2 regions of the Gordonia liuliyuniae genome follow, and region 2 is predicted to be linked to the other one. Evidence: riboswitches for the same ligand, from Rfam matches in the RefSeq annotation. Region 2 holds a riboswitch; the other holds the start of a gene.
What was found. A riboswitch is a leader RNA that binds a small molecule or an ion and turns the genes downstream of it on or off. The one in region 2 is predicted to bind cyclic di-AMP.

Region 1 (8,590 bases), on a different contig from region 2:
AGCGAGCTGCCTGCCGGTCAGCGACTTGTAGATGGCCCGGATCTGGACCGCTTCGAGCTGGAGGTCGGCCTGTTTGGCCTGCAGGCGACCGCGCTGCTTCTCCGCGACAGCGACGGCTTCGCTGGCGTCCCGGGCCGACTTGTCGGCGTTCGCTTTGGCTTCCCGCGTCTTACGGGCGACCGCCGTGATCGACCGCAGGTCGGCCGCCGACTGCCGCGACATGACCTCGAGACCCGACATATTGTCCAGGAGGCTCTGTGGGGAGTCGCTGACGAGCATCGCGTAGAGGCGGTTAACGCGCGCCCCACGGTAGCTGGCGCGGGCGAGTGCGTCGACCTTCTCCTGCGCCGACGCCATCTGCTCGCTCATCGCGTCGAGCTTCTTGCTCGCTTTCGCCGATGCGCGCCGTTGCACGATGACAGTCTTGCGCTGCACGTCGTACTCGTGCTGCGCCTTGTTCATCGATTCGGTGGTCCGCTCCGCGTCGCGGGAGAGTTCACGGTAGTGGGTCAGGATCTGGTTCGCGTTGCGCGACGGCTCCGCAGCCGCCTCGGGTGCGACCGGAGCCAGCGACACGGTCGCCAACATCACCGCGCCGAGCGCGGTCGCGCGAGCCGTCCGGCGTCCGGCCCTTCGATTCCTCTGATCCACCACATGTTCCTTAATACCGAACGGGCGGGTCCACACGCATATCGCGCATGGCCCGCCCGGTTCAAGAGCTCACGACGGCCGTCACCGCTCAGTAGCGGCGGATGCTCGTCACGCTCCAGTTCTTGACTTTGTCACGCTTGACGGGCACGCCTTCGGTCGAGGCGTGGACGAACATGCCGTTGCCCGCGTACAGGCCGACGTGGCCGCCACCGTTGAACACGAGGACGTCACCGGGACGTGCGGCTGCGAGCGAGGCGATCGAGGTGCCGCCGCCCATCTGGCCGTAGCTGTCACGAGGGATGGTCTTGCCTGCCTGCCGGTATGCCCATGAGGTCAGTCCGGAGCAGTCGAAAGCGCTGGGGCCGGAAGCGCCGTACACATACGGCGAGCCGATCTTCGACTCCGCGTAGTGCAGTGCCTTCTGGGCACGCACCTGCTGCGGTGTGCCGATCGGACCCTGCGGGTTGACCTTCGGCACCTTCGGAAGCAGATTCTCGGGGACGTCGAACTTGCCGACGCCCGGGATGTTGATCGGCGCGGCGTCCGCGGGGCCAGCTGCGAGCGCAAGCGACCCGCCGATGGCGATCGAGCCTGCGACTACCGCAGTCGTGGCGACCTTGCGGCCGGCGCCGGGCTTGTCCAAACGGTGTTTAGCCACTGAACTTCAGAACTCCTTGTTGTCTCCCTGACCGCCGACCGGGTTAGCTGTCGGGTTCGGGCCGGAAGAGATGGCCCTACGCGTCCGTAGATCTAGGCGACCTGCGACCGCGATTCACCCCGATTCGCCGGCGCGTTTTCACACGCCCGTGAAAGAAGTGGTTCCCCGGTTCGCCTTCGGAGGGTGAAGGCGATTAGGCGGTGACCCTCCGGATGTCTCCCAGTAACTGGTTGATCACCCTGAGTGGAAAGTCTCGAAAAGATTACGAAACCCTGCCGCCGATGTCCACCAGCCTCGACACGAATGCGACACACCGTCGTGTCAGACCGCACGGAGCCAGTCCCGCGCATCCGGCTCGAATGCGCGGTGACCTGCAGAGACAGCAGCTATTGCACTGCGTGCCGATTCGTCCGAAATCATGCCTGTGGCAACGAACACATCAACGGCGGACGCAATCTCCGCCGAGTCGCCGTCGGAGCCATATGCACTGGTGACAGGGTCGAACAGGACTTGCATCATGCACCCGTCGCATTCGCGATTCCGGGCCGGACAGGTGGCGCAGTCGATTCGCATTGTGATCCGCCTCTCATTTGATGTTCGTTGGCACGATCTTCGCGCGTTCCGCCGGTGCCGGCGTGTCGCGAGGAGGTCGGATTATCTCGACCTCAGGTGCAGACTACGAATCCCCTCCGACAGTTTCGTTCGACAGTCGCGCTCGGGTGCGACCCGGCGCCTCGGCGGACGTTCGATGTCAGAGGGGTCCCCTAGCGTGCGGTCCATGACCACCGGACAGCTCTCGTTCGCCGACCTCGACGATGACGACGAGTTCGCCGACAGATCTTTGTTCGACACGACGCTCGTCGTCGTCGATCTGGAGACGACCGGCGGAAGCTCGGAGACCGACGCCATCACCGAGATCGGGGCCGTCAAGATCCGGGGCGGCGAGGTCCTTGGGGAGTTCGCAACGCTCGTCGACCCGGGCCGTGCGATTCCGCCGCAGATCGTCGCGCTCACCGGGATCACCACCGCGATGACCTACGACGCGCCACCCATAGAAGAAGTACTGCCCGCGTTCGCGGAGTTCGCGCAGGGCGCGATTCTCGTCGCGCACAACGCGCGCTTCGACACCGCGTTCCTCCGCAAGGCAGCCGCGAGGATGGATCTGCCGTGGCCGTTCACCACGTCCCTGTGCACGGTGGCGATGGCGCGGCGCATCCTCACCCGGGAGGAGGCGCCGAGCGTCAAGCTGTCGGCGTTGGCCGACCTGTTCGAGGTGTCGGTTCGCCCGACCCACCGCGCGCTCGACGACGCCCGCGCGACCGTCGACGTGTTCCATCGGCTGCTCGAACGGGTCGGGAACCGCGGAGTGCACACCTATCGGGATCTCACCGACTACCTCCCGCGTGCGACGCCCGCGATGCGGGCCAAACGTTCGATGGCGACCGGTCTGCCGCGGAGCCCCGGCGTTTATCTGTTTCGCGGACCGAGCGACGAAGTCCTCTATGTCGGGACGGCGGTGGATCTTCGTCGCCGCGTCTCCTCATACTTCTCGGGGTCGGACACGCGTGCCCGGATGAGCGAGATGGTCGCGCTCGCCGAACGCGTCGAGCACGTCGTGTGCGCACACGACCTCGAGGCAGGCGTACGCGAACTGACACTCCTGGCCGCACACAAACCCGTGTACAACAGGCGGTCCCGCAACCCGCACCGCGGGTGGTGGGTCAATCTCACCCGCGAACGGTTTCCTCGCCTGTCCGTCAGCCGGACGCCCGTACCGGACGCGATCGGGCCCGTGCACAGCCGCACAGTCGCCGCCGACGTCGCCGACGTCATCAGCGCGGCGGCCGGATTGCGCAGCTGCACACAGAACCTCAAGCGCGCCGACCACCACTGGTGTCCGGGTGACGCGTCGGCCGTCGGACTCCCCGACCCGCTCATCGCACACCGTCCCGGCCTGTGCCACGCGGCGAGCGACCGGCCGCAGACCCTGCCCGACTACCTCTGCCGTGTGGAAGCGGCCCGCGTCCTCATGGCCGGCGAATCGGATGCATTGCTCGTCGATCTTCAACGGCGGCTACAGCTGCTCGCCGACACGCGACGATTCGAGTCGGCCGCCCGCGCACGAGACCGCCTCGCGGCGACCGTCGACGTCCTGGCCCGTTCTCAACGTCTCGCCGTGATCGCTCGCATCCGCGAAATCGTCGTCGCCCGGCCCGACGACGGCGGCGGCTGGAAGCTGTGTGTCGTCCGATACGGCCGACTGGCGGGCGCAGCGCACGCAGCACGCGGGGTGCCGCCGCTGCCGGTGATCGAGATGATGACGGCTGGCGCGCGGACCGTCGTCGAGCCCGTCGACGCCGGGCCACTCGGCGGCGCGCCGCCCGAAGAGCTCTCGCTGATCGAGCGGTGGATCGGCGAGCCGGGCACACGACTGGTCAGCGCGACCGATCCCCTGTCGTCGCCGATCGGCTCGGCGCAGCGCTGGACCGACTTCGCCCTCGCGGCCCGGCGAGCGAGAGATGCGCCGATGCCGCTGCCCGCTAGAGTTGGGGCATGATCACCGCCATCGTTCTCATCGGGGCCGACATCCACCAGATTCCCGAGACCGCACAGGCGGTCGCCGATATTCCGGGCGTCACCGAGGTCTACTCCTGTGCCGGCGACGTCGACCTGATCGCGAAGGTCAGGGTCCGCGACCACGACGAGATCGCCGACGTCGTCACCGGCAGGATCAACCGGCTGCCCGGAGTCCGCACCAGCGCCACCCACATCGCGTTCCGCAGCTATGCGAGCGCGGAGGTCGACGGCGGCTTCTCCATCGGCGAAGACTGATTGGCGCAGATTAGACGGCTGGCCGGGTCGACCATTCAGGCGAGCTTGCGCGTCAGCGCGGCCCAATCGTCGAGCAGCCGCGCGGCGGCGCCGGAGTCGATGATCTCCTCCACCCGAGCGACGGCAGCACGCAGCGCGGCGAGCAGGCCGGCGTCGTCGTACAGGACAGTTTGTTCGTAGGCGACGATCGCAGCCGCCGCATTGACGGTTACTGCATCGCGGACCGCTCCGCGCGCTCCGTCGAAGAGTTCACGTGCGATCCGTGCGTTCACGGCGGCGTCCCCGCCTTGCAGCGCAGCCAGTTCGACCAGGTCGATGCCGAGGTCGCGCGGGTCCAGCGTGAACCTGCGCACCTGCCCGGCGACGACCTGCCAGAGGCTCGTGGTCGTCGTGGTGGTGATCTCGTCGAGACCGTCATCGCCGCGGACGACGAGGACGCGGTTGCCGCGGTCGACGAATGCCTGGGCGAGAACCGGCGCAAGATCGTCGAACGCGCATCCGATGAGGCTCGCCTGCGGCGACGCCGGGTTCGTCAGTGGACCCAGCACGTTGAAGATCGTGGGGATGCCGATCTGTTTGCGCGGCGGACCGATGAAGCGGAATGCCGGATGGAACACGGGGGCGAAACAGAACCCGATGTCGAGTTCCTCCACGCAGGCCGTCACCGCGTCCGGACCGAGCGTGATGGCGACGCCGAGCGCTTCGAGCACGTCGGCTCCGCCGCTCTTCGAGGACGCCGCGCGATTGCCGTGCTTGACGACCTTGATTCCCGCGGCCGCCACGACCACCGAGGCCATCGTCGAGATGTTCACGGTGTGCGACCGGTCGCCTCCGGTGCCGACAATGTCGACGGCCTCCCCGGACAACGTGATCCGGTTGGCCATGGCCAGCATCGCGTCGGCCAGGCCGCGCAACTCGTCCGCTGCCGCCCCCTTCATCTTCACGCCGACACCGAACGCGCCGATCTGTGCGCCGGTCGCCGCATCGGACATCATCTCGTGCATCGCCCATGCGGCTTCGTCGACCGACAGGTCGAAGCCATCGGTGATCCTGCCGAGAATCCGCGGCCACGTATGTGCAGTATCTGCAGAAGTCGACGGGGTGACCGCGTCGACGGGAGTGCTCTCGGCGAATTCGGGGGTGCTCACGCGACCAGCCTATCGATCCGGCAGAACGTCGAGGACGGCCCACCCGAGACCGACGCCACCGTTGCGCGATGCGAGGCTCGCGACCCGGGACCGCTCCTGCGAGACGATCCGCGCGTCCGCCCGCTGCACCCTCGACAGCGCGACCGGCACGAGCGGCGGCTGGACGGGCGGATCGTCGTCGAGCCGTTCCGTCGCAACGTACCCCTCCAACGCAGCGGAGGCCGTCGCGCTCGCGACCGCCGACGCGGGGACTGCGATCAGATGACGAAGCACAACCGGTGACGCCGACTCGAATCCAGCGGACTCCAGTACCGTTGAGGTGGCGACCGCGTCGTCGTCGCTGCGCACCACGACGGCGAGGTCGGGGTCCTCCGGCGAGAGAACCCGCCCCGCACCGCCGCCACGCCGGAACATCTTGGCAATCCGGCCGAACATGCCGTCCCCTGACTCTCCGCTCATGGCAACGAGCAAACCACGCGATCGGTCGCCGCCGAAAGGACACGCCGGACCCCGCCGCCCGGACCGCGCCTACCTGCACGGAGACCCCGCGGCGAACCGATTTACCGACCCCGCTGGAAATCGGTTACTACGAACCGTCATACTTCTTGTGTGACTAGCGCTGTGGGTAACTCCGGAACCGCCATCACCTCACGCGTGCACTCGCTGAACCGTCCGAATATGGTCAGCGTCGGCACCATCGTGTGGTTGTCGAGCGAGTTGATGTTCTTCGCCGGCCTGTTCGCGATGTATTTCGTCGCGCGGGCCAATGCCGCCGACGGGTGGCCCCAACCGCCCGCGCACCTGAACCTGGCGCTCGCGGTGCCGGTGACCCTCGTCCTGATTCTCAGCTCGGTGACCTGCCAGTACGGCGTCTTCGCTGCTGAGCGCGGTGACGTATACGGTCTCCGCCGCTGGTACACGCTCACCTTGGTGATGGGCACGTTCTTCGTCTGCGGCCAGGCGTACGAGTACTACACGCTGGTCGGCGAGGGCCTGACCCTCTCCTCGAACGCATACGGCTCGGTCTTCTACATGGCGACCGGCTTCCACGGCATGCACGTCATCGGTGGCCTCCTCGCCTTCGTGTTCCTGCTGATTCGGACGCGCTTGTCGAAGTTCACGCCGGCTCAAGCCACTGCCGCGATCGTCGTGTCGTACTACTGGCACTTCGTCGACGTCGTGTGGATCGCCCTGTTCGTGGTCATCTACTTCATCCGGTAACGGCGGCCAGAACCGTTCAGCCCAGAACCGTTCAGCCCGGTTCACCAGAAACCAGTCCAACCGCTTAGTAGAGAGTCACCGATGAGATCATCTCCACCGAGTTCGCCGAAGCCGCGCGACACGGCGTCGACGCCGTCGCGTGCCAAAGCGCGTCGTAAGCTCCGCCGGCGTGCCACCGGCACGATCTTCTTGCTCCTCGGCCTCGTGGCCACCGGCCTGATCGCCGGACTGCTCAGTCCGAAGCCTCAGGTCGCCACCGCTGACGATAAAGAGTCGAGCTTGATCGCTGCAGGCAAGCAGCTGTACGACACGTCGTGCATCACCTGCCACGGAGCGAACCTCGAGGGCGTCACCGACCGTGGCCCCTCGCTGATCGGTGTCGGCGACGCCGCCGTGTACTTCCAGGTCTCGACCGGCCGTATGCCGGCGATGCGCGGTGAGGCCCAGGCACACCGTAAGCCCGCCAAATTCACCGAAGCAGACATCGACCAGCTCGGCGCCTACGTCCAGGCGATGGGCGGCGGTCCGCGCGCGATGTACGTCCTCAACGAGGACGGCCAGATCAAGCGCGACGAGAACGGCTTCCCCGAGCTACAGATGGATCAGCTGCGCGGTGACGACCTCGGTCGCGGTTCCGAGCTGTTCCGGATGAACTGCGCGTCCTGCCACAACTTCACTGGCCGTGGCGGCGCGCTCTCGGGCGGCAAGTTCGCTCCCCCGCTGAGCGATGTGAACCCGCAGCAGCTGTACACCGCGATGCTTACGGGTCCGCAGAACATGCCGAAGTTCTCCAATCGTCAGCTGTCGATCGACGAGAAGAAGGACATCATCGGCTTCATCCGCTACGCGGACACTGCTGCCCCGTCGGGCGGCTACGGTCTCGGCGGTTTCGGCCCGGCCTCTGAGGGCATGGTCATGTGGGTTGTCGGCGCAGCGGTCATCATCGCGGGCGCCATGTGGATTGGATCACGAAATTGAGCGATTCGAATAAGGACATCCCGTCCGACGAGGAACTCGCGGAGATGTCTCACGAAGACAAGGTCCGTCTCGGCACGAACCTCGACGGGGTGGAGATCATTCACCGCGCCGAGCGTCACCCCGAGGCGGGCACCAAGGCTGAGAAGCGCTCCGAGTTCGCCGTCGCGATCTGGTTCGTCATCTCCGGCCTGCTCGCCATCGCGGGCTTCGCACTCTTCATCTGGAACCGGTGGGAATTCACCATGCCGGAGGAAGACGGCTACTGGGCGTACACGTTCTACACCCCGCTGCTCGGCGTCACCTTCGGCGGCGCGATTCTCGCATTCGGCTTCGGCGTCATCCAGATCACCAAGCGTTTCATCCCGCAGGAGATCTCGGTGCAGGACCGCCATGACGGCGGATCCACCGAAGTCGACAAGCAGACGGTCGTCGCCGAACTCAAGGACACTGCCGAAACGAGCACCCTCGGTCGCCGCAAGGTGATCCTCGGTTCCGCGGCCTTCGGCCTCGGCGCACTGGGTCTCGCCGGCGGTGTCGCCGCGGTCGGCGGCTTCATCAAGAATCCGTGGGCCAAGCGCGACGACGCACCCCTGTGGAACACCGGCTGGTCGCCGATCTTCAACGAGAGCAAGGGCGAGACCGTCTTCCTGCGTCGGGACACCGGCAACCCGTACCAGGTGGCGCTCGTGCGCCCCGAAGATCTGGACGCCGGCGCCATGGAGACGGTGTTCCCGTGGCGCGTCTCGGACGGCTACGGCGACACCGAGGAGTCACGCCATAAGCTCCTCGAGGGGATCCGCGGCATCCGCAACGCAGTGATGCTGATCCGTTTCCGCCCCGAGGACAACGCGAAGGTCATCAAGCGACGCGGCCAGGAGAGCTTCAACTTCGGCGACTACTACGCGTACACGAAGGTCTGCAGCCACCTCGGTTGCCCGACGTCGCTGTACGAGCAGCAGACGCACCGCGTCCTGTGCCCGTGCCACCAGTCGCAGTTCGATGCACTGGAGTTCTGCAAGCCGGTCTTCGGTCCTGCTGCACGCGCGCTGGCTCAGCTGCCTATCACTGTCAACAACCAGGGCTACATGGTCGCGAACAGCAC
Region 2 (8,590 bases):
CTGGCCAGCAAGATGCGGCAGCCGCTCGGCCGCACCGTGATCGTCGGCCTCTGGGGCAACGGCACGATCCGCATCCTCACCGGATTCCTGACGCTGTACATCGCGTTCTATGCGAAGGCCCAGCCCGACACGTCCGGCTGGCAGCAGATGTTGATGCTCGGCGCCGTCGGCGCGGCCGCCGGTGTCGGAAACTTCGTCGGCAACGGACTCGGCACCCGGATCGAACTCAAGAATCCGACCCGGATCGTGATCTTGGCGACCGCCGCCACCTTCGTCGCATGTGTGCTCGCCGCGATCTTCGGCTCGCTGCTCCTAGTCGTTGTCGCGGGCTTCACCGGCTCGGCGACGAGCGCCATCGCGAAGGTGTGCATGGACTCGTCGATCCAGAACGATCTGCCCGACGAGTCGCGGGCATCGGCGTTCGGCCGCTCGGAGACCGTCCTGCAGTTGTGCTGGGTCCTCGGAGCCAGTCTCGGCGTGGTGCTGCCCACGGACATCTGGATCGGCTTCACCGTCATCGCCGCCCTCGTCGGCATCGGCTTCGTCCAGACCCTGCTGACCAGCCGGGGCTCCACCCTGGTGCCCGGGGTCGGCGGTCGTCGACCTGACCACGCCGCGCCGACCGTCCCGTTCGCCGCGCAGGGTCCGCCGCCGCCGAGCGCCGCGCCGACCCGTCGCACCACTCGCTGACAGTCCCCAGCTCCCAATCCGCCAGCCCCCCATAGCCGCCACCCCCATAGCCGCCAGCCCCACCGATCGACGAAGGATTCACTCGTGCTGCAACCCGGAGACAAGAAGGTGCTGGCGAAGCTCACTGCGGCAGTCGCCGTCGTGGTCGTCGCCATCGCCGCTCTCACCACCGTCCTGGTGGTGACCGACAACTCGGACCCGCTGCCGACGGTGTCGGTGCAGGCGGGCGACGATCTGGTGCGAGCCGAGCCGGACTACTGGTGCGAGATCGACATGACCGACTGCCGACCGGCCGATCCCCGTCGCGTACAACAGCTTCCGGTGAACGTGCAGCGCGCGCCCGCCCCGATCGGCAGCACTGTTCTGGTCTCGGTGCCGCACGAGGTCGCCGACGGGCCGTGGATGGCGATCGCGCAGTACGCGACGCCGCGCGGCACGTACCGCGTCTTCGACGTCGAACCCTCCGAGAGCACGTTCACGAAGAAGTTCGTCAGCCGCCCCGACGCCGTCCTGTTGGGCATCCAGGTGTGGTCGGTGTCAACCGTCCTGCAGGACGCACCCGACGGGATGGACTCACTCGACGGCTCCATCCTGATGCGCGGGACATACACGATCGACACCGTCCCCGATGGGTTCACGATCCCGAACAGCACCGAGTTGGCGGACCGCCGCAACTGACCGGCGGTCCCGCCCGACCGGCGAACACAGAACGACCCCGTCCGAGGACGGGGTCGTTCTGGTCTGTCGTGTGCTGCCCGGTGTCACTCAGCGGTCCAACTCGCGGGTGACGCCGCGCACCACCTCGGAGATCCGTTGGGCCGTCTTGCGGTCCGGGTACCGGCCGTTGCGCAGGCCCGGTTGCACAGTGCCCTCGAGCAGGGTGATCAGATCCGCGACCACGCCGTGCAACTCGTCGGGGCTCATCCGCTTGACGTCCGGACGCTTCTCGCGACGAGCCTCACGGGTGTTCTTGACGACGCTCGGCGCGGGTTCGAGCACCGTGACGCGCAGCGCCTGCGGGCCGCGTCGTCCGGCTGCCATGTCGAACTCGACTCGCTGACCGGCCTTCAGTTCGGGGGCGTCGTCCCCGAGCGCCGACGCGCGGACGTACACGTCCTCGCCGTCGTCCTGCGACAGGAATCCGAAGCCCTTGTCGGCGTCGTACCACTTCACTCGGCCGCTTGGCACAGCACTCACCCTCAACTCGTTCATCTGCCTAAGAATCACGTATGCGCCTCCGGAGCCGCTGGCAGTGCGACGCGAGGCGCGTGGTGTCCGATTCTACCGCCTGGATTACCGTGGACTGCATGCAGACCCACAAGTCCTCTCGCCTGCTGATGGTGGCCGTGGTGCTGTTCGCCGTCGGCATGATCGCATCGTTGGCGCTTCTGCTGCCCGCTGTCCGCGACAGCAATCAAGCGGTCGTGGTGACCGTGTACCTGCTCGCACTGTGCGCCCCCCTCGGATTCGTCCTCGGCCTGGTCTTCGCTCTGCTGTCCGGCAGGCGCAGCCGGTGACCGGTACGACGCCGCTGGTGTCGGTGTCCGACCACGGGGCACTCAAGCAGGCGTACAGCTGCTTCCCCACGGGAGTCGTTGCGGTCTGTCGGCGCACATCGGACGGCGACGACATCGGCATGTCGGCGAGCTCGTTCACCACAGTCTCTCTCGACCCGCCGTTGGTGTCGGTGTGCGTGCGCGATGGTTCGTCGACGTGGCCGCGGCTGGTGACCGCCGACCGTCTGGGCGTGAGCGTCTTCGCCTCCCATCAGGGTGATGCGTGCCGCCGACTGGCCGGGCCGCCCGAATCACGATTCGATGACGTCCACCGGTCGATTACCGACTCCGGCGCGCTGTTCATCGCCGGCGCGGCCGCTCAACTCGAGTGTTCCGTGCTACAGGAGGTCCCGGCAGGCGACCACCTCGTCGTCCTGCTCCAGATCCATGCGTTGCGCAGCGACCCGAGCGTCGACCCGCTGGTGTTCCACGCCTCGACGTTCCGCGCTCTCGAGGCACGTCGGGCGCAATCCTGAGCGCGCGACGTGCTCCGCGTCTCAATCTGCACGTGATCCTTGTCACATAACGACCTCATAACGAACCGGACACGGACCGGGTACTAGTGGCGTGAACTGCGCAGACGCACTATCGCGTCCGAAACGCGCCTTTCAGGGTATGAAAATCACCGAGCGCAAGACGATGAAATCGAGCCCTACTCGGCCGTAGTGTTCAGGGCGGTCATCCACCAGGTGATCGACAACCGAACCGAACAGCCTCTTTCTGCCGCGCCAAGCCTCGCTCCGCTGAAAGAGACCGCATGACGAACATTCAGGAGCGAGGACGGGGGACCCACCATCTCCCCGTGAGACCCGGCGGACGAGCGATCGACCGCCTTGGGGTTAAGTCTCTGGCGTCGGCTACCAGCCGAACATCGAGACCGGGCACCTCTCGCCCGAACCCGACAGCTCACCTCGTAGGCGCGTGGAGAGAGGAAAAAACACATGTCCGGACGTCACGCCAAGCAGACGACCAACACCAAGACTTTCGCCAAGATCGCTGCGACCTCCGTCGTCCTCGGCGGCATCGGCGGCGGCGCCGCACTTCTCGGCGGCGGCCAGGCCTCCGCCGCGACCGACTCCGAGTGGAACCAGGTCGCGCAGTGCGAGTCGGGCGGCAACTGGTCGATCAACACCGGTAACGGCTACCACGGCGGCCTCCAGTTCAGCCCGAGCACCTGGGCCGCACACGGCGGCACCCAGTACGCTCCGACCGCCGATCAGGCGACCCGTGACCAGCAGATCGCCGTCGGCGAGCGCGTCCTCGCCTCGCAGGGCAACGGCGCATGGCCGACCTGCGGCGGCGTCCTCTCGGGCCCGACGCAGCGCACCGCTCCCGCCACCCCGCAGAAGGCAGCCCCCGAGGCGCCGAACAAGCAGGACAAGACGGGCACCGAAGCCAAGACCAGCGATGACGTCAAGGGCCAGGTCGACGACGAGCTCGCCGACGCCAACGTCAGCCCCGAGGTCCGCAACGCTTGGAAGGCCGCCAAGGACAGCGGCTACGAGCTGACCCCGGACCAGGTCAAGCTGTTCAACCAGAACAAGCACCTGCTCCCGTTCTGATCTGAACCAGATCTTTCCGATGACGGCCTCCGCTCACCGAGCGGGGGCCTTCGTCGTCGCGCCCACGGTGCGCTCCGCGAGAAGACCGAGGGCGCTCCGCGAGAAGACCGAGGGCGCTCCGCGAGAAGACCGAGGGCGCTCCGCGAGAAGACCGAGGGCGCTCCGCGAGAGAACCGAGGGTCTGTGGGCCTTCCCCGTGTCGACATGGCAGAATAAGCGGCGTGGCTAAGAAGAATGGATACGTGGACAATGGCTGGCCGAAAGAGACCGGCGACGACCACGCAGTGACGGAGTTCCTCGCGCACCTGCCCGGTGCTCTCTCACCGTTCGGCGACTCGGAGTTCCCGCTGCCCGCCGACGACCTGCCCTACGTGCACGCGAAGACTGTCGTCAACCGCTGATCTTCTTCTAGCAAAGATCTGACCGCGAAGACCCCCGCTCATCGAGCGGGGGTCTTCGCGCGCCGTCACCGGTTCTACTCCCGCCGCCCTCCAGTCCACCGCCGGTTCTCTACTCCATGCGCGAGCGAGTCGGGGCCGGCCCGACCCAGGTCGGTAACATGGATCGAATGAGTCCGGACCTCCCGCTGCGCAGTTGCGCCGACGAGCTGGCGAGCCGAACGGACGCCCGACTCGTCGAGCTCCTGGTCCGACGACCCGACCTCGCATCCCCACCGCCGCGCGGAACCGGCGTCCTCGCCCAGCGGTCCCTGGCGGCCGCATCCATCGCGTTGGCCGGTGAAGACCTCGACCTGCTCGCCGTCGCCGTCGTCGAAGCATTCGTCGACGCCGCAGGCGGCTCACACCACCACGGACTACTCGGACCGGTGAGCCGCGAGGACATCGTGTCGAAGCTGGGCCGCCGCGCGCTGCGCTCCGACGTGGATACACGACTGTCGCTTCTGTCCGACCTCGCACTGATCTGGCCTAGCGGCTCGTCGACCGGGAAGAGAACGACCAGCTGGCTGGCGGGCATCCACCTGCCGTCGGCCCTGCCATGGCGGGCGCCGCACCTGCTCGCGCCGATCGCGACGAGAGAGCCCGACGAAATCTCGGCTCAACTCGACGGCCTCGACGAGCGGCAGCGCGAACTCCTCACGACGCTGTCCCGGGGCCCGGCGCTCGGCCGGTCTCGGGACGCCGCGCCGGATGCCGCCCCGTCCGCCCCGGTCCCCCGCCTCCTCGCGGCTGGCCTCCTCGCCCGGGTGGACGAACAGACCGTCGAACTGCCGCCGCAGGTCGGACAGATCCTGCGCGGCGAACCGCCGTTGACGACGAGTCTGAAGGCGCCCGGCCTCGGCGGGACATCGTCGCGGTTCGACGCGGCCGCCGTCGACGCGGCGGGCGCAGGCGAAGCACTCGAGGTCCTCCGGCACGTGGGCAACCTGCTCGACGCACTCGCCGAAGCGCCCGCGGCGGTACTCCGCGCAGGCGGCATGGGGGTACGCGAGCTGCGTCGCCTGGCGAAGACCACGGGCCTCACGGCCACCCGCGTCGGGCTCCTCGTCGAACTGTCCGATGCTGCGCGACTGATCGACGCGGGTGTACCCGACTCCGTCGACGTCCTGTCCGCCGACGAGGTGTTCGCCCCGACGACATCGAGCGATACCTGGCTGCACATGGAGCCGGGACGCCGGTGGGCGCATCTGGCGCAGTGCTGGCTCGACCTGCTCCGCCGGCCGTGGCAGATCGGCGACACCGACCGCGACGGCGCGATCATCGCCGCGCTCGCCCCGCATGCGTTCGACGGGTCCGCCACCCTCGTCCGACGCACGATCCTGGCACCGCTCGCTGAGATCGATCCGGCAGTGCCGGTCAGCGTCGAGTCCCTCACCGCCCTCCTCGGGTGGCGCCATCCGAGACAACTCCGTCGTCTGACCACCCGCGTGGTCGGCGAGACCCTGCGGGAGGCGACCGAGCTCGGCCTCGTCGCACACGGCAGCCTGACCACGGTGGGGCGGGCGCTGCTCGCCGCCGACCCGGATGATGACGACCGCGCTGATCTCGTGCGGACGATGTCGGCGGCACTGCCCGAACCGATCGACTACTTCCTGGTCCAAGCCGACTTCACCGTGACGGTGCCCGGCCCCCTCACCCCCGAACTCGCCGCTCGGCTCGCCCTGGTCGCGGATCTCGAGTCGGGCGGTGCGGCGTCGGTGTACCGCGTCACCGAGGACGGAATCCGCCGCGCCCTCGACACCGGCCGCACGGCAGCCGAACTCGCCGCTCTGTTCGCCGAGCACTCCAGGACCCCGGTCCCCCAGTCGTTGAGCTATCTGATCGACGATGTCGCCCGTAAGCACGGACAGCTGCGGGTGGGCGTCGCCTCGTCGTTCGTCCGATGCGACGATGCTGCGACGTTGACCGCTGTGCTGCGCAGCGACGCCGCGGCCGACCTGTCACTGCGTGCGCTGGCGCCGACGGTCGCCGTGTCCGGGGCGCCGCTGCGCGATGTGATCGACCGGTTGCGCGCGGCGGGCTTCGCGCCCGCGGGCGAGGACTCGTCGGGCACCCTCATCGATCTGCGCAGCCGCGGCGTCCGGGTTCCTGGACGCACACGCAGGCCGCCGCGCCCGGCCGGGCGCGGCCGGATCGGCGACGGCCAGGCGGCCACGGTCGTGAACCGGATGCGGACCGCCGACCGTGCGGAGCGCCCCGTCTCGAGTGCGGCGTCGAGCGACTCCGGCGAGACGACGTCCGCGCTCATCCATCTGGCATTGCAGACCGGCCGTCTGCTCCGCATCGGGTACGTTGACGCTCACGGCGGCGCGAGCCGCCACGTCGTGAAGGCCCGTTCGCTCGCCGCTGGGCAGCTCGTCGCCGCCGAAGAACCCTCCGACGACGACCTCCGATTCGCCCTGCACCGCATCACGCGCGTCGAACTCCTGTAGCCGCGCGGACTCCTCGCGCTGCCCGATGTGGCCGGAACGCCCGCCCACCTGGACAATGGACTGGTGACCGACGGACCGCTGATCGTGCAATCGGACAAGACCCTCCTGTTGGAGGTCGACCATCCAGCCGCCGCGCAGGCGCGCGCGGCGATCGCCCCGTTCGCCGAACTCGAACGCGCCCCCGAACACATCCACACCTATCGGGTCACCCCGCTGGCGTTGTGGAACGCACGGGCCGCGGGCCACGACGCGGAACAGGTCGTCGACGCCCTCGTCACCCATTCCCGGTTCCCCGTGCCGCAACCGCTGCTCGTCGACATCGTCGAGACGATGGGCCGGTTCGGCCGGCTGCAACTGGTCAAGCATCCCGCGCACGGGCTCACCCTGGTCTCGTTCGACCGCGCGGTCCTCGAGGAGATTCTTCGGAACAAGAAGGTCGCCCCGATGTTGGGCGCCCGCATCGACGACGACACGGTGGTCGTCCATCCGTCCGAGCGCGGTCGGCTCAAGCAGGTCCTGCTCAAGGTTGGCTGGCCTGCCGAAGACCTCGCAGGCTATGTCGACGGCGAGGCCCACCAGATCGATCTCGTGCAGGACGGCTGGGAGCTGCGCGACTATCAGCAGATGGCCACCGACTCGTTCTGGGCGGGCGGCTCGGGCGTCGTCGTTCTGCCGTGCGGCGCCGGTAAGACGATGGTCGGTGCGGCCGCGATGGCGAAGGCCGGCGCGACGACGTTGATCCTCGTGACGAACACTGTCGCAGGACGCCAGTGGAAACGCGAGCTGGTGGCGCGCACGTCGCTGACCGAGGACGAGATCGGCGAGTACTCGGGCGAACGCAAGGAGATCCGTCCGGTCACGATCGCCACCTACCAGGTGATCACCCGCAAGTCGAAGGGCGAGTACAAGAACCTCGACCTGTTCGACTCTCGCGACTGGGGACTCATTGTCTACGACGAGGTCCATCTGCTGCCCGCCCCGGTGTTCCGGATGACGGCCGATCTGCAGTCGCGCCGCCGCCTCGGTCTGACCGCGACGCTGGTCCGCGAGGACGGCCGGGAGGGCGACGTGTTCAGCCTGATCGGACCGAAGCGGTACGACGCGCCGTGGAAGGACATCGAGGCGCAAGGCTGGATCGCTCCCGCCGACTGCGTCGAGGTCCGGGTGACGATGACCGACGAGGAGCGCCTACAGTACGCGGTCGCTGAGGCCGACGAGAAGTACAAGCTGTGCTCGACGGTCCATTCGAAGGTCAACGTCGTCAAGAACATCCTCGGCAAGCACGAGGGTTCGCAGACACTCGTCATCGGTGCCTACATCGACCAGCTCGAGGAGCTCGGCGCCGAGCTCGACTGCCCGGTGATCCAGGGGTCCACGCGCAACGCCGAACGCGAGAAGCTGTTCGACGCGTTCCGCCGCGGCGAATTGTCGACGCTGGTGGTCTCCAAGGTTGCCAACTTCTCCATCGACCTCCCGGAGGCGTCGGTGGCCGTCCAGGTGTCGGGCACGTTCGGCTCCCGCCAGGAGGAGGCGCAGCGGCTCGGTCGGCTCCTGCGACCGAAGGCCGACGGCGGTCAGGCGCACTTCTATTCGGTCGTCTCCCGAGACTCCCTCGACGCCGACTACGCCGCCCACCGGCAGCGGTTCCTCGCGGAACAGGGGTACGCGTACCGGATCATGGACGCCGCCGACCTGGTGTAGGCGTAACGCTGTTCCTCTGTTCGGACGACATACAGAGCGTCGGGACAGTGTCGGGCGGGTCACCGCAGGCCCGGGGAGGAGATCATCATGAATCGGATCGCCAAGGCGTTCGCACTGGGCGCGACGGCTCTCGGAGCCACCACACTGGCCACTGCGGTCGCGGCGCCCGCGGACGCCGTACCGTCGAACCA

Region 1: it holds a riboswitch for cyclic di-AMP, as region 2 does, so the genes downstream of both, L5G33_RS12700 (C40 family peptidase) here and L5G33_RS00070 (transglycosylase family protein) in region 2, are expected to answer to the same signal.

Annotation. Positions count from the first base shown of each region.
Region 1 covers NZ_JAKKOR010000009.1:187,727-196,316, forward strand. Annotated here, with positions in the region: gene L5G33_RS12695 (C40 family peptidase) at 1-588, opposite strand, end outside; gene L5G33_RS12700 (C40 family peptidase) at 740-1,309, opposite strand; cyclic di-AMP (ydaO/yuaA leader) riboswitch at 1,328-1,519, opposite strand; gene L5G33_RS12705 (DEDD exonuclease domain-containing protein) at 2,088-3,866, shown strand; gene L5G33_RS12710 (Lrp/AsnC family transcriptional regulator) at 3,863-4,141, shown strand; gene trpD (anthranilate phosphoribosyltransferase) at 4,177-5,289, opposite strand; gene L5G33_RS12720 (hypothetical protein) at 5,299-5,748, opposite strand; gene ctaE (aa3-type cytochrome oxidase subunit III) at 5,899-6,510, shown strand; gene qcrC (cytochrome bc1 complex diheme cytochrome c subunit) at 6,592-7,488, shown strand; gene qcrA (cytochrome bc1 complex Rieske iron-sulfur subunit) at 7,485-8,590, shown strand, end outside.
Region 2 covers NZ_JAKKOR010000001.1:11,455-20,044, reverse strand. Annotated here, with positions in the region: gene L5G33_RS00095 (MFS transporter) at 1-690, shown strand, start outside; gene L5G33_RS00090 (DUF2771 family protein) at 775-1,368, shown strand; gene L5G33_RS00085 (cold-shock protein) at 1,456-1,878, opposite strand; gene L5G33_RS00080 (hypothetical protein) at 1,998-2,207, shown strand; gene L5G33_RS00075 (flavin reductase family protein) at 2,204-2,722, shown strand; cyclic di-AMP (ydaO/yuaA leader) riboswitch at 2,995-3,182, shown strand; gene L5G33_RS00070 (transglycosylase family protein) at 3,188-3,808, shown strand; gene L5G33_RS00065 (hypothetical protein) at 4,030-4,209, shown strand; gene L5G33_RS00060 (helicase-associated domain-containing protein) at 4,377-6,698, shown strand; gene L5G33_RS00055 (DNA repair helicase XPB) at 6,762-8,399, shown strand; gene L5G33_RS00050 (hypothetical protein) at 8,487-8,590, shown strand, end outside.